Zymomonas mobilis subsp. pomaceae ATCC 29192: one gene and its partner. Each later gene encodes a partner of the first gene's protein in a complex. Links are inferred from orthologs where the notes say so. Each region holds a gene or a part of one and is shown on either strand. Other genes may lie near its edges. The genes, in order: ZYMOP_RS00825 and tldD.

The links.
Region 2: the proteins of ZYMOP_RS00825 (region 1) and tldD are in contact, whole or in part, in a solved structure (PDB 5NJ9), measured with the Escherichia coli proteins. The link is inferred for Zymomonas mobilis subsp. pomaceae ATCC 29192 from one-to-one orthologs.

The regions. Positions count from the first base shown.
Region 1 is NC_015709.1:176,792-185,091, forward strand. What follows is about bases 5,261-8,090. They hold ZYMOP_RS00825 (TldD/PmbA family protein), read left to right. Parts: upstream 5,261-5,917; coding sequence 5,918-7,264; downstream 7,265-8,090. Other genes in these bases: ZYMOP_RS00820 (cytochrome-c peroxidase), read left to right, coding at 5,261-5,774; ZYMOP_RS00830 (DMT family transporter), read right to left, coding at 7,324-8,090. In the rest of the region: ilvN (acetolactate synthase small subunit), read right to left, coding at 1-125; ilvB (biosynthetic-type acetolactate synthase large subunit), read right to left, coding at 147-1,928; tRNA (adenosine(37)-N6)-dimethylallyltransferase MiaA, read right to left, coding at 2,071-3,018; phosphoserine phosphatase SerB, read left to right, coding at 3,011-3,892; more of ZYMOP_RS00820, read left to right, coding at 4,317-5,260; more of ZYMOP_RS00830, read right to left, coding at 8,091-8,214; ZYMOP_RS00835 (carbonic anhydrase), read right to left, coding at 8,230-8,300.
Region 2 is NC_015709.1:975,600-984,003, reverse strand. Bases 3,375-6,308 are described here. They hold tldD (metalloprotease TldD), read left to right. Parts: upstream 3,375-4,090; coding sequence 4,091-5,527; downstream 5,528-6,308. Other genes in these bases: ZYMOP_RS04380 (endonuclease/exonuclease/phosphatase family protein), read left to right, coding at 5,795-6,308; ZYMOP_RS04390 (aminotransferase class IV), read right to left, coding at 3,375-3,589. In the rest of the region: phosphoglucomutase/phosphomannomutase PgmG, read left to right, coding at 155-1,534; ZYMOP_RS04395 (pyridoxal phosphate-dependent aminotransferase), read right to left, coding at 1,625-2,827; more of ZYMOP_RS04390, read right to left, coding at 2,948-3,374; more of ZYMOP_RS04380, read left to right, coding at 6,309-6,544; ZYMOP_RS04375 (ammonium transporter), read left to right, coding at 6,747-8,093. UniProt on the Escherichia coli protein: Metalloprotease involved in CcdA degradation. Suppresses the inhibitory activity of the carbon storage regulator (CsrA).

The DNA of each region.
Region 1 (8,300 bases):
ACCGTTAGGCTTTCAATATTGTAACCTCTGGTAGAGAACATGCCCGAAATGCGGGCAAGAATACCGGCAACATTATCAACAGTGATAGAGAGCGTATGGCGCTCTATCACTTCTCCGTTATCCATAATGTGTAAATTCCTTAAGCCTTAACCGCGTATAGAGGCTGCTGAGGTAGCAGAAGCGGCATAATCCTGCTTTTGAATATGATTATCAGGAATATCTGATTCCATAAGCATTTCTGTCTGACCGGCTCCAGGAGGTACCATAGGAAGACAATTTGCTAACTGTGCCACTTGACAGTCTACCAAGACAGGGCCGGGCGTATCCAACATTGTCTTAATACCATTTTCAAGCTGGGAAGGCTTTTCAATTCTCAAACCATGCCAGCCATAGGCCTTAGCAAGCGCAACAAAATCAGGCAAAGCTTCAGAATAACTCTGGGAACGGCGATGATCATAAAGCAGATCCTGCCACTGACGTACCATTCCCATAAAGCGATTATTCAAGATGAAAATTTTGACCGGCAACCGATATTGCGCAACAGTGGCCATTTCCTGAATATTCATCTGGAAAGAAGCTTCTCCAGCGATCGTTATACATAAACTATCTGGATTACCGACTTGAGCCCCGATGATAGACGGGAAACCATAGCCCATGGTGCCTAATCCCCCTGAAGTCAGGAAGTGGTTAGGCTCATCAAAACCAAAATATTGCGCCGTCCACATTTGATGCTGTCCTACCTCGGTAGAGACAATCGGATGGCGATCTTTGGTGGCTTCCCACAGACGACGAATTGCCTGTTGAGGCATGATTTCGTTGCCTTTGTTGCGGAAATTCAGACATTGTTTAGCACGCCATTCGTCAATCTGAACCCACCATGCAGAGATGTCCTGCATCTGATAACGCTTTTCTTTCCAAAGCGTAACCATGTCTTTCATAACAGAGCCGACATCCCCAACAATCGGTAAATCAACACGGATAATACGATTGATAGAAGAGCGATCTATATCAACATGAATCTTTTTGGCATGAGGTGCAAAGCTGTCCACGCGGCAGGTTACACGATCATCAAAACGGCTTCCAAGGGCAACGACCAGATCCGCTTCATGGGTAGCATAATTGGCTTCATAGGTGCCATGCATACCCAGCATACCCAACCATTGAGGAGAGGACGCAGGGAAAGCCCCCAATCCCATCAGAGTAGAGGTAACAGGTACGCCTGTAACTTCTGCCAATTCCCTAAGCGCTTTACTCGCTTCGGGACCAGAGTTGATAATGCCACCACCCGTATAGAATATAGGCCTTTTTGCCTGAGACAGCATTTCCAAGGCTTTTGATATCTCAGAGGGGTCTGCCTTCATTCTTGGACGATAGCCCCGATGCATCCGTTTATTCAAATCGGGTTTGACATAGTCAATTACCGCCGTCTGAACATTTTTCGGAAGATCAATAAGCACTGGGCCCGGACGACCAGAGGTGGCAAGATGGAAAGCTTCAACAATAGTTTGTGCTAATTCTTTAGGATCACGCACCAGATAATTATGCTTGGTACAATGGCGTGTAATCCCGATCGTATCAGCTTCCTGAAACGCATCGGTACCAATCAGATTGGTTGCGACCTGACCAGAGAAAACGACAAGCGGAATGGAATCAAGCATAGCGTCGGTAATGCCAGTAACGGCGTTGGTGGCCCCTGGTCCAGAGGTAACCATCACGACGCCGGGTTTACCGGTTGATCGTGCATAGCCTTCAGCTGCATGAACGGCGCCGCCTTCTTGGCGCGCCAGAATATGCCGGATGCCTTCTTCCTGATAAAGGGCATCATAAATGGGGAGTACTGCTCCGCCGGGATAGCCGAAGATCAGATCGACACCCATATCCTTGAGGGTTTCAAGAACAATAGCGGCGCCGCTGAGTTGGCGACACATGCTTTTTTTCCTTTTCGAAGACGCCATGAGTAGGAAAACCATAATCATGGACAGTTTATAGCCTTGTTATTTTAAGAGGCTAAAAATGAAGCGATGCTTAAAACAGCAATAGTGGAGCATGGCCTTAAAAGAATAAAACTATTCAGGTCAACAACATAGATAACAATTTTGTTGCGAAATCATCAATTTTTTTAAAATCGATGTCATCGAAAATTTTTATCCATGCCTCATTTGTCTGGTGACGGAACCATGTTCGTTGCCTTTTTGCATATTGACGGGTCGCTGCTTTAGCTTTTTCGATCATTGTTAATCGATCAATATCACCTTTCAGATAAGAAGTTATTTCTCTTACGCCAATAGCACGCATTATCGGGAGCTCTTCCGGCAATCGACGTGCTAGTAGGTTATTAACTTCTTTCTCGGCGCCTTGTTCCAACATTTGATCAAATCTTTTATCGCATCGCGCTCTCAAGACATTTGCAGGTGGTATAACTATCGCCGAGTGAAGTTTTATTTCTTCAGCAATACCACCTTTTTTCTTTTTCTGCCAATGAAAAAGTGTATTTCCCGTAGATCGGACAACTTCTAAGGCCCGCATAATGCGTGTCTTATCCATTGGATTGAGTTTTTGCGCTGCCACCGCATCTTCTTTTTCTAAGGCAGCATAGGCTTCTTCAACACTCATCTTTCTAATATAAGTTCTAATGTCAGGATCAATATCGGGTATGGGGGCAATACCCTCTAAAAGTGTACGAATATAAAGCCCTGTGCCCCCGACAAGGATGGGTAACATCTCTTTTTCGTGGGCTTTCTTAATTTCCTTCTTCGCTAATTCTGCCCAAAAAACAGCTGAAGCCGGTTGAGCACCATCCTGAATGCCGAATAGGCGATGCGGTACCAAAGCCTCGTCTTCTTGGCTCGGTCGTGCGGTTAAGATACGGAGATCTTTATATAATTGCGAAGCATCCGCATTAATAATAATGCCGGACTTTTTCATTCCCATGGCAATCGCTAATTGCGACTTGCCGCTTGCGGTCGGGCCTGCGATGAGGAGAACTGGATGTTTTTTAGGAGATTCGGATATGCTCATTGCTACGCTGATAGCAGCAAAATCCTTGCCCGTAGATGCTCTTGATCAAGCAAAATCGCTTTTAGCCGCTAAGGGCGGAAAAACGGGAGCGATTAAATGGTTAGAGTCTCAAAAGGCGGTTGATGTGCCTTTGGAAAATATTAGCCTTACCGATGCACGAAGCGCCTTATTCGATTTTACAACGGATGTGGACGTTTTTGTTCAAGAGGAAGCCCATCGGCGTAAGAAATTATTAATTTCAGACATGGACTCAACCGCGATTCAGGATGAGTGCATGGATGAATTAGCCGATTATGCTGGTTTTAGAAAAGAATCGGAAGATATCACTATCCGTGCCATGCGCGGAGAACTGAATTTTGAGGAATCTTTGAAAGCGCGAACGAAACTTTTAACCGGTCTTAAAACCTCGGTTATTCAAGAATGTTATCGGGATCGCATTCATCAAACACCGGGAATCAAAACCCTCATTCAAACGATGAACGCCAATGGTGCCCATTGCTTTTTGGTATCCGGCGGCTTTCTTGATTTTGCTATTCCGGTTGCAAAAGAGATCGGCTTCGAAAAAGCTTTTGCTAATACTCTGGAAGTCGAAGGTGATACCTTGACCGGTCGTGTTTTGGATCCGATCTTGGGGCCAGAAACCAAGAAAGAGATTCTGCTGGAAGAATGCGCACGGTATAATATCAGCATTGAAGATAGTATAACCTTGGGCGACGGTGCCAATGATATTCCGATGATACAAGCTGCCGGGCTTGGTGTCGCTTATCATGCCAAACCCCGTACGGTTTCTATGTCAGATGCCCATATCAGCTATGGTGATATGACAACTATTCTTTATGCTCAGGGTTATACATCTGATCAGTGGGTAAAATAAAAACCTTAGTTTGATGGATAGCTTTTTATAAGGGGTAGCCTTTTTTGAGGAGGCTGCCCCTTAGATTTTAATTTATCATTAGATTTTTATTAGATTTTTTAGTGCTTTAACTTTCTTTGATTTTTCTGTTTTTATTCAAAAATTTTTTTTACGAATGTATTTGTAATTTTTTCAATTTCTGAAATTAGGAAAAATATTACAAGATTTGTCCTATATGAATTAAGTGCGGGCAAGAGTCTCGGGGCTTAAAACTTGGAACAGGATTAACTTTTTGGTAGCGTGCCCGCCAATAATTATAATAAAATTTTCTTAAGTGAGATTAAGATATTTTTATTTAAGTCAATAAAAACAAATATCGCTTTTTAAAGCTATCCTATTGGATAAGCCATAGTGATATTCAAGATATAAGAAGTGGGGTGTTTGCATGAATATTAAGGCTTTACTGGGATCTGCTGTCGTTTTAGCGATAGTAGCCTATGGGGCAACCACCTCTTATCTTGTCCATTATGATCACAAGACAGCGCCTAAACTTTCTGATTCTTCGCCTACCCATAATGATCCAAAAGCTAAGGCCGCCTTTGCCACTATTGCAGAAGCGCGCTGCGATTACTGTCATAGCAAAGAGGCTAAATTACCTTTTTATGCCAGCCTTCCTGTCGCAAAACAGTTAATGCAGCATGATATAGAGGAGGGACTGCGCCATTTTCAAATTCAGCCTGTTTTGACTGCATTGGAAAAGGGCGAACCTGTAGATGAAGAATCTCTTGCGCGTATTCAATACGTGGTCGAGCATAATATGATGCCGCCTAATCTGTATCTCTTTATGCATTGGCATGCCGCGTTAGGCAAAAATGGCAAAAAAGCAATGCTTGAATGGATTGGGGCAACCCGGATTAAAAATTACGATACGGCAGGTGTCGCTCGTCAATTTTTAGATGCGCCTATCCAACCTATTCCCGCCGCAGATTTTTCTAATAAAGCAAAAATTGCCCTTGGTGAGCAGCTGTTTTTTGATAAGCAGCTCTCTGGTGATGGCACCCTGAATTGCGCTAGTTGTCATGGCCTTAACAAGGGCGGTGTAGATAATTTAGTAACGGCGACAGGGATCGGCGGCCAAAAAGGGCCAATTAATGTCCCTACCGTATATAATTCAGTATATAACAAATTACAGTTTTGGGACGGACGAGCTAAAGATCTGCCAGATCAGGCGGCAGGCCCAATTATGAATCCTGTTGAGATGGGCTCCCATAGCTGGACAGAAGTAAGCCAGCGTGTAGCGGATCAACCGGGCTATAAAGCGGCTTTCACTCAGGTATATGGTAATAGTACCATCGATAAAGAACGTATTACCGATGCTATTGGCGCTTATGAGGCAACATTGGTAACGCCCGATAGCCGCTTTGATCAATATTTGAAAGGGAACGATCACGCTATTACAGCACAGGAAAAGCGTGGTTATGCTTTATTTCAAGATTTAGGCTGTGCGTCTTGCCATGTAGGCAAAGAGATGGGTGGGCAAAGCTTTGAAATCATGGGGCTAGAAGGCGATTATTTCGGGAAACGAGGACATCCGACGGATGCTGATCTTGGCCGTTTCTCCCAGACCCACAATGATCTTGACCGGCATCGTTTTAATGTTCCAACCCTACGCAATATTGCGCTAACGGCACCCTATTTCCATGATGGTAGCGCAAAAACATTGGAAGATGCGGTGAAAGTTATGGTACGCTATCAGACGCGTAAAGGCAGTATTCCAGAACAGGACATCAATGATATAGTAGCTTTCTTGAAAGCCCAGACCGGCACCTATCGTGGTCACAATTTAGCAACTATTACGGAAGCAGAAGCTGATCCTCAAACAATGTCGATTGGTGGAAAATAAGAATATCATCGAAATATTAAGTTTTTAACTTTTAAAAATTTTAGCCCCTCTTTTCCCTGTTTCTCTAGAAATAGTGTGAAAAAGGGGTAATTTTTTCTAAAAATTCTCTGTTATCTAGGGGCATGATCGCTTATTCCATAAGTATGTTGACGATATCGCAAGCGGAAGAATATGCAGCTGATTTGGTAGCTGCGGCAGGTCGAGCCGGCGCAGATGCGGCGGATGCTATCTTTGTGGAAGGCCGTTCAACCGATGTTTCGGTGCGTTTAGGCCAGTTAGAGGATGTTGGACGCTCAGAAGGTGCTGAAATAGGGCTGAGATTATTTGTTGGTCAGCGTTCAGCCAGTGTTTCCTCTTCTGATTTTTCAAAAGAGGCTCTTTCAGCCCTTGTGGAAAGAGCGATAGCCATGGCACGGGAAGCACCGGAAGATCCATGGGCAGGCCTTGCTCCCAAAGAACTTCTGATGAAGGGGGCCTTGGCATATCTTGAAAATGATGATGGTCGGGAAATTGACCCTGCTATTTTACGCGAACTGGCTTTGACGAGCGAAGATGCCGCGCGTTCAGTAGAAGGTGTTACCAATAGTGAAGGCGCGTCTGCTAGTGCAGGCCGCACAATTTTTGCTATGTCAACCAGCACTGGTTTTACTCGGGGTTATAGTGCCTCCAGCTATGGCTGTTCTGCTTGTGTTATTGCCGGACAAGGTAACACTATGCAGCGTGACTATGATTTCCATACGACACGCTATTTTGAAGATCTCGATCCCGCGGCTGAAATTGGTAAAAGAGCCGGTGAACGCGCCATTGCACGCTTAAATCCACAGCGATTGACCAGTGGGCAGATGCCTATCGTATTTGACCCTCGTGTTGGAAGCAGCTTTTTATCCTATTTGATACAGGCCATCAGTGGGAGTGCTATTACGCGAAAAACGAGCTTCTTATTGGATAGTTTGGATCAGAATATTTTTAATGAAGCTATCACTGTAAAGGAAGATCCTTTCCGAAAACGAGGATTAGCTTCACGGGCTTTTGATGGTGAAGGCTTACCAACAAAACCGCTTAATATTATTGACCAAGGGCGCTTAACAACTTGGCTACTTGATTCAGCTGCTGCTCGGCAGCTTAATAAGGTCCCAACAGGGCATGCGCGTCGTGGGGTAGGGGGGCCACCTTCTATTGGAACCGGTAATCTCTATATAGCAGCCGGAAAAGAAACACCGGCGGCTTTAATGAGTGATATAAAAGAAGGCCTCTATGTCACAGAAATGATTGGTAGCGGGGTCAATTTGATTACAGGTGATTATAGCCGTGGTGCTTCTGGCTTTATTATTCGGGATGGTCAAATAGCAGAACCCGTCGCTGAAATTACTATTGCGGCTAATTTAAAAGATATGTTTATGAATATAGTTGCCGCTAATGATTTGCGATTCCGGCGCTCAACAGAAGTGCCAACTTTGCGAATAGAGGGTATGATGGTGGCTGGTCAGTAAAGAATAATTTAGTTTTTTATAGAAAAAATAAGGCTTGCTCAAAAACAGGCCTTATTTTTTTAGAACTTTCTTTCAGAAAGAGAAACTATTTCCTGATCGAAATAGTCTCGCCAAGGTTTAGCCAACATAAAAGCTAACAGTAAGAGCAGCGCCGCCGGTATGCAAAATCGAGGAAGTGATTTTTGTGTTATTAAAAGATAGAGCGCACTTACTAAGGGTTCCAAGCACAAGATTAAAGCCATTGAAAAAACAGGTAAAGCTTGCTGCGCTTTATTAAAAGCAAACTGGGTTATGGCGATAAAAACTGCTAATATCAGTAATTCTATGAAGGAGATCAGATTAAAGGTTATGCCATGATAAAAGTAAAAAGCCGCAGGCGTAGCAAGAAGCGTCTGCGTTAACAGGCTTATGATCGCCAGAGATAGCGGATTAAGGCCTAATCTTTTTAAGGCATGACCATTTAAGAATAAGAAAACCGCATAGCTGATAGCTGCCACAAAAACGAGGATCTGACCAAAATCAAAAGACCAAGGTAAGATTGGTTGTGCTAAAAAGACCAAGGCGAAAAAAGCGATTGAGGCCGCTGCCAATAAGCGGAAATTTTGGGCCTCATAAAATTGACGTTTAAGGGATAAAAAAACGACAATAACAATCATGCTTGCCATAATAGCAGCCGTTTGGTGAGGCCCTATGCGCATTAAACCGGAAATTTCCAAATAAAATGCGCTAGATTGTAATAAGCCTACAAGTCCTCCATAGATCCACTCTTTAGAAGTAAGTGAAGGTGGACGGCCTTGTATCCCGATTAAAATACACGCAGCCAAGCCCTGACTGATGACTAGAACAGAGGCAAAACCCATTTGAAGGAGGGTTTGCCCCATGAAAAAAGAAGTTATGGAAATCATCAGCATAGCTAAAATAGCTATTCCAAAGGAAGAGAAACGTCTCATTTTTCTTGTTGGGAACTAAAGGCTGATAAATTCATCATTATTAGGTTCTAAAAGATGTAATGAACCACTTTCGATAGCAAACCATG
Region 2 (8,404 bases), 800 kb from region 1 along the record:
GCTGTTTACCTACAACTCGGCGTAAGAATGCTTATCTGATAATCCGATGATTTAAGAGAAGCCTTATTTAACAGTGTTTTTCAATACGGCTTTTCTTGATTTTTATGATTATAAGGGTGATCTCTAAACGCGATGCGTTCCGATAGGAGTTTTTATGTCCCATAAATTTGATCCGACCATACTGCGCGAATATGATATTCGCGGCATTGTAGGTGAAACCCTTGGCCCTGATGATGCCTATGCGATTGGCCGAGGCTTTGCCACACGCCTTCTTCGTGCTGGTGGCCATCGGGTCGCCGTAGGATATGATGGGCGCACCTCTTCCCCGACGCTTGCGCGTGCCTTGATTAAAGGCTTAACAGAATCTGGGGTCAATGTTGTCAATATCGGTATGGCTTCTACACCCATGCTGTATTTTGCTGAGGCTACCTTGAAGGTTGATGGCGGTGTTCAGATCACTGGCAGTCATAATCCGGCGGAATATAATGGCTTCAAGATGGTATTGAAGCATAATTCTTTTTTTGGAAAAGATATCCGTGACATTGGTATCTTAGCTGAAAAAAGCGACTGGGAAAAAGGCCGTGGTGGTGTAGAAACGGCTGACATCATAGAGCCTTATGTCAATCGTCTTCTTCAGGGATATGAAGGGGGTGTTTTCCGGATTGGTTGGGATGCGGGTAATGGTGCAGGTGGCCCCGTTATTGAAAAACTGATTAAAAAATTACCCGGTGAACATCATGTTATCTATACAGATGTTGATGGCAGTTTTCCTAATCATCATCCTGACCCCACCGTCGAGGCTAATCTCGAAGATCTAAAAAATCTTGTAAAAGAAGAAAAGCTGGACTTTGGTTTTGCTTTTGATGGTGATGCTGATCGTATCGGTGCCGTTGACAGTGAAGGGCACGTAATTTGGGGTGATCAGATTCTAGCTATTTTAGCTGCACCGGTTTTAAAGCGTCATCCGAATGCGACTATCATCGCCGATGTTAAGGCCAGTCAGGCTTTATTTGATCGCGTAAAGGAATTAGGCGGCAAGCCTTTGATGGGACGTACTGGCCATTCCTTGATCAAGACTTTGATGAAAGAGACAAATTCACCTTTGGCTGGTGAAATGAGTGGCCATATCTTTTTTGCCGATCAGTGGTTTGGTTTTGATGACGGTATCTATGCGGCTATTCGATTGATTAGTGCTATCAATGATATGGGCGGTTCATTGACTAAAATCCGCAAGGCAATGCCTAAAATGGTTAATACGCCTGAATTACGTTTCCAAGCTTCTGAAACGCGTAAATTTGCCGTAATCGGTGAGGTTCTAGGGCGGTTAACAGCAGAAAATGCTGACGTAAACACCATTGATGGGGTGCGCGTGACTACTAAAGATGGATGGTGGTTGTTACGGGCTTCCAATACGCAAGATGTATTGGTTGCGCGGGCTGAAGGACGAGATCAAGCTGCCCTTGATCGTCTGATTGCCCAGTTAAATGATCAATTGAAAAAGTCGGGCATTGAGCCTGTCACAACAACACATTGATATAAGGCGGTATCCCTAAGGATGATGTCAAAACAGCCGGAAATTCCGGCTGTTTTGATAGAAGGGGATAAGCCTGTTAGGTGTTAAGGGTCAGCTTAACCGTGACACTGCCGTTTGAATACGTTCAAGCGCCTTTTTTAACATTTCTGTTGAGGTTGCATAGCTGATTCGGAATGCCGGAGAGAGACCAAAAGCTTCCCCATGGACAACGGCAACATTGGCTTCATCAATGAGATACGTTGTGAAGTCTTGATCTTTTTCGATCACTTTACCAGAAGGCATTTTCCGTCCAATAAGCGCCGAAATGTCAGGATACACATAAAAAGCGCCTTGTGGTTTTGGGCAGGATATACCTTCTATAGCGTTTAAACCTTCGACAACTAGATTGCGACGTCGGGCAAAGTCTGACGACCAGTCATTCAAAAATTCCTGTGGCCCATTTAAAGCTGCTACTGCGGCGGCTTGTGAAATAGAGCAAGGGTTGGAAGTTGATTGGGACTGAAGTTTCGCCATTGCCTTGATAAGGGCTTTTGGTCCACCGGCAAAACCAATCCGCCACCCAGTCATCGCGTAGGCCTTTGAACAGCCATTAAGCGTTAAAGTGCGATCGAAAAGATCAGGTGCGACCTCGGCTATCGTAGCAAAACGGAAATTATCAAAAATGATATGTTCATAAATATCATCTGATAAAATCCAAACATGAGGATGGCGGCGTAAGACTTCTGCCAATCCTTTTATCTCTTCTGCACTATAGGCTGCGCCTGTCGGATTGCTGGGAGAGTTAAAAACGAACCAACGCGTTTTCTTTGTAATCGCCTTTTCAAGTTGTTCCGGCGTGATTTTATAGTTTTGTTGAAGGGTCGCCTGAATAAAAACGGGATTTGCCCCACAAAAACGCACGATATCAGGATAGCTGACCCAGTAAGGGGCCGGAATGATGACTTCATCACCCTGATCAAGGGTTGCTGTTAACGCATTAAACAGGACATGTTTACCACCAGAACCCACCGAGATTTCATCATGACTATAAGTCAGATGATTATCTCGTTTGAATTTTCCAGCGATGGCCTCTTTTAATTCTGCAGTACCATCAACATTGGTATAGCGCGTTTTCCCGTCATGAATGGCCTGAATCGCCGCTTGTTTGACGAACTCTGGCGTTTCAAAATCAGGTTCACCCGCTCCAAGTGTAATAATATCCACCCCTTTTGATTTAAGTTCAATCACCCGACTGGTCACCAGGATCGTCGGAGAGGGTTGAATACGAGAAAGGGCGGCTGAAACGTGAACCATCTTTTTTCCTCTCAGGAAAAGCGGCGGACAGAAAAATTATCCGTCTTTTGAAATAGTATCCTTTGTTGATAGGTAAGATTTAGAGTGTAACCTCTATATTGCTTGCCATGCGGCGGATTTTTAGCGAAGTAATTTTGCCTTGACTAGTCCGAACAGATCATGACCGATAAGAAAACCTGATTGTAGATCCTTGATCGTGATTTTGGCTTCTTTTGCCTGATGACTGTCTAGCAAAGCCTGTCTAAGAAGGCCTGGTACTAAACCAAGCGAGAGGGGCGGGGTTAATAATTCATTTTTGTGCGTAACAAAGATATTACCGAAAGCGGTTTCTGTCGGATAATTTTTTGAATCCACCGCTAACCAGACAGTATCGTCTGCTTTATTTTCATTTAAATTTTCAAAAGCTTTTTCTGAATAAAAAGGTCTTGGCGTAAGCGCATGATACAGCCGTTTATCATCAGAGGATAAAGCTCTTTTTATAGAGTAACAGCCGATGGTTTTTGTGGGGCCTGTTTGCTGAGGCATTATCTCAATAACAATTTGTCCTGTATAGTTAATAGCCAATTGTATAAACTGAGGAGATGTAAGCGGAAAACATGCCATGTGGAGGCGATTGCGCACATCATGTCGATTATAGATGAAACCGAGCCGCTCGGCAGAATTTTCTAATCGGGTCAAATGTTGATCTAAGGCTGAAATGCCCGCAAGAGGTTCAAAGCGCATCACTTCTGTGAGCGCACTATATTTTTGCCAATCGATCAATGAAGGGGAGAATTCCTCTACAGATGGGGCGTTTTCTGTTATTTTACTTCTATTTTCTACCATAAAAACCAAGGCTGATTCATTAATGCCGCCTAATGGTTTTTGAAAAAGGCAGACAATTTAAACAGAAATATGACCTTGTAACGATAATGTTGCAAGATAACTTTAAATAACCTTTTAAAATTTGTCGTTTAGTAAAGATATAAAATAAAAATGATTTCTATGAATTTTTTAAGAAATCTATTTTTTAGCGAAATCCCATAGCTAAACTATAATCAATAATTAATTTTATGTCTTTTAGACAGGGTTAGTTGAAATTCCTGTTTTTGATATTTTGATAAAAAATATAGTCTAATTTAGGTACATCTAAAATTCAAAAATGTCAGGAGGGTATCGATAGACATCTTTAATTTAAGATGTTTTGTGTTTTTTATGTTTAACACGTATTATTTGATGCGTTCAGCGATTGCACCCATCGCCATAGCGTTATAATTATAGAACATGACTATTGCTATAGCTGACGCGCCTCGCCATTTCCTTTATCGCCCTGGTTTACTAACGCCGGATGATGCCCAGCGTCTAACCTCTAAAGCGCTGGGATATTGTGACGACGGGGAATTATATTTACAATATGGTGTCTCTGAAAGTTTTTCTTTCGACGATGGCCGATTGAAAAATGCTAGTTATGATAATCAATCGGGCTTCGGGCTTCGGGGCTTATCGGGTGAATCAACGGGCTTTGCCCATGCAAGCGAAATTTCAGCGGAGGCTATCCAGCGGGCTGGTGAAACCTTACGTTTATTAGATCCGACCAAAATATCACCCCCTTCGGCCCCTTCTCGTACTAATCGTCACCTTTATACCGATGCTAATCCCCTCACTTTAAAACCTTTTTCCGAAAAAGTGGCTTTGTGCCAAAAGATTGATGCGGCGGCTCGGGCTAGAGATCCGCATGTTTGCCAAGTATCAGTCGGCTTATCGGCTTCATGGAGCGTTATTGAAATTATAAGAGCCGACGGTTTTATTGCCCAAGACATTCGGCCTTTAGTTCGGCTAAACATTTCCGTTGTTGTTGAAAAGAATGGACGGCGAGAATCCGGCTTTTACGGATTGGGTGGTCGCTACCTTTATGACCCCATTTTTGAAGAAGCATCATGGCAACGCGGTATAGATATGGCCTTGGCTTCTGCTTTGGTAAATCTGGAAGCGGTACCCGCGCCTGTCGGAGAAATGCCAGTCGTGTTAGGGCCGGGTTGGCCTGGTGTGTTATTACATGAAGCGGTAGGACACGGATTAGAAGGTGATTTCAACCGAAAAGGTTCCTCTGTCTTTTCAGGTCGAATCGGCGAAAAAGTGGCAGCAGATGGTGTTACTGTTATTGATGATGGTTCTATTGCCGATCGTCGAGGATCACTCAGTATTGATGATGAAGGGACACCTACCAGTCGTACGGTGCTGATTGAAAACGGCATTTTAAAATCTTATATGCAAGATCGGTTGAACGCCCGTCTTATGGGGATGGCCCCTACGGGGAATGGACGTCGTGAAAGTTATGTGCACGCGCCTATGCCGCGTATGACCAACACCTTTATGGCTGCGGGACAAGAAGATCCTGCCGAGATTATGTCACGGGTTAAAAAAGGTATTTTTGCTAAAAATTTTGGTGGCGGACAGGTGGATATTACCAGTGGTAAATTCGTTTTTTCCTGCACTGAAGCTTATTTTATTGAAAATGGTCGGATTGGCGCGCCCATTAAGGGCGCTACATTGATTGGTGATGGCCCGACAGTTCTTAACAAAATCGCGGCTATCGGAAATGATTTAGCGTTAGATGAAGGTGTAGGTATTTGCGGTAAGGGGGGACAGTCTGTACCTGCAGGGGTTGGCCAACCCAGCTTATTAGTGGAAGGATTAACCGTCGGCGGAACGGCCACTTAAATTATTATAAGCAGTAGAACAGGGAATAGGCAATATTATCAAATATGCAGTGCCTATTCCCATCTATTACCAAATTAAAATGCCTTAAATTTCACTTTTTTTTAATAAATTTAACTGCGTTTATCTTAAATTATATAATTTAAAGGCTTTTTGAAAAAATTATTTCTTTTTTGGGAATAAAATCTATATTTTCTACAGGGATAAAAGCGTAACGTATTTAAATTTTATAATTCTGCTAAGTATAAATTTGGCAGAAGGAGAATAAAGATGGCGTATGATATATCGCCAACCCCTTTAAATTCCCATTATACGATTAAAGTAGCCTCTTATAATATTCACAAGGCTATTGGTAATGATCAACGGCGTGATCCTGAACGAATTTTAACCGTGCTCGATGAAATCGATGCTGATTGTATTGCTCTTCAGGAAGCTGATCATCGTTTTGGAAATCGCAGGGCTGTTTTACCTTTTGAGGCTATCAAGGCGCATGGCTATACTTACATTCCCTTGTCTTTACGATCTTGTAGTCTCGGGTGGCATGGGAATGCCTTACTGGTACGAGATTCGGCAGCCTGTTTAGGATATGAACGTCTAAGATTGCCTCGGCTTGAGCCACGGGGCGCTATAATAAGTGATATTCGGATAGCGGGCAATCCATGGCGCTTTATTGGTGCCCATCTTGATCTTTCTGGCCTATATCGTCGACGGCAGGTGGCCGCTATTATTAATAGTCTTAAGCAGACGCCCCAAGATTTACCAACGGTTGTCATGGGGGATTTTAATCAATGGCGTAAGCGTTTTGGTTGTCTTCGTTTATTACCTGATGATTTTAGAGCTTTACCCACCGGTGCCAGCTTTCCGGCCAATCGCCCGATTGGGACATTAGACCGAATTATTATTGGTCCTGGTATCAAATTATTAGCGTGCGGTGTTCACAATACACCCGTCGCTCAAAAAGCTTCTGACCATTTACCGATATGGGCAACCTTGTCTCTTTCTGCGTCTTCTGTTTTGTAATATTGCATCGTTTTTATGAATTTTTATATTTTTTCCCTATAAAAATACCCGCTTAAGAGTCACTCATTAGGTAATTTCTATTGGATAATAGTTTTGGCCTGCGTTAGGTTTTGTAAGAATAAAAGAACAAATATGTTTTTTTAAGCGAATTGTTATTCTAAATCATGCCAGCTTGTTGTGCTCTTTAGGGATATATCGGGGAATGCAGAAATTAAAAAGAAACGGGCAGAATCTGTTTAGCCCTGTTATTAATCAGATAGGGTTTTTAAAAAAAATCATCGGTATAACGGCGGTTGGTTTAACCACTCCGGTTTGGGCGGAAACGCCTGCCAGTATTGATAGCGGGGATACGGCTTGGATGCTGATCTCGACAGCCTTGGTTCTGTTGATGATTGTTCCGGGGTTGGCTTTATTTTATGTGGGAATGGTCCGCGCCAAAAATGCTTTATCTTTATTGACCCAAATTTTGTGTATGACGGCTGTGGTCATGGTGCTGTGGCCTTTAATCGGGTATTCCTTGGCTTTTAGTGGTTCTTCACCTTTCATTGGTGATTTGACTAATCTGTTTTTGAAAAAAGTAACGCCTGCCAGTATCTCGGGAAGTATTCCGGAATATGTTTTCATTTGTTATCAGATGACATTTGCTGCCATTACAGCGGCTTTGGCTTTGGGTGGTTTTGCTGAACGGATTAAATTCAAGGCGGTAATGCTTTTTACCCCGTTATGGCTGTTGCTGGTCTATCTGCCTTTAGCGCATATGGTGTGGTCATCTGATGGCTATTTCTTTAAAATGGGCGCCTTGGATTTTGCAGGTGGTACCGTTGTGCATATTAATGCCGGTATCTCGGCCTTGGTCGGCTGTCTGATTATTGGTAAACGCTCTGGCTATAACAAAGAATTAATGGCCCCCCATTCGATGATGATGACATTGACTGGTACTGGTTTATTATGGGTCGGCTGGTTCGGTTTCAATGCAGGTTCTGCCTTGGGGGCTAATGGTTCAGCCGGACTGGCGATGATTAATAGCTTTTTAGCGACAGCAACGGCAATTTTAACTTGGATCAGCCTTGAAGCAATGGTGGGGCGTAAACCTTCCTTGTTGGGGGCTTGTTCTGGTGCGATTGCAGGTTTGGTCGCTATTACCCCTGCTGCGGGTAATGCTGGTCCTATGGGCGGAATGATTATCGGTATCTTGGCTTCTTTTGGCTGCTTTTGGATGGTCATTTATGTTAAACCGAAACTGCAATTTGATGATGCCTTAGATGCCTTTGGGGTTCATGGCATCGGCGGGATTATTGGTTCTATCGCGACGGGTCTTTTTTGTTCACCTTTACTCGGTGGGCCGGGTAATGCGGATTATGCCATCGGACATCAGTTGCTTATTCAGGTTTTTGCTGTCGCCGTCGCTGTTCTTTGGTCAGCTATTGGTTCTACCATTGTTTTCTTTGTTGTTGATAAAATCGTTGGTTTACGTGTATCACCAGAAGAAGAAAATATTGGTTTAGATATTAGTGAACATGATGAACGTGCCTATAACCTTAATTTTTGATTTTGTTTTTAGACTTAATTTTTAAAATATTATTTTTTATTACAAGAAAAATATTTTATTTTTAAAAAATAAAGGGCAGGGCTTTTTTATAAGTTCTGCCTTTTATTTTTTATTTTTAAAAAATTGAAATTATTCAATATTTTATTATATATAATTTTAGTAGTATTTTTATTTTACGATAATAAGAAGTATGATTAAGTTTAATATTAGGCGTCTTGCTAAAATTTCCGTTGTAGCTTGATTTGTCTTTGTGACATTTGAAGATTTAAACTGTATTATATATCTATACAGAGTCTAGCGTGTAACTTCGC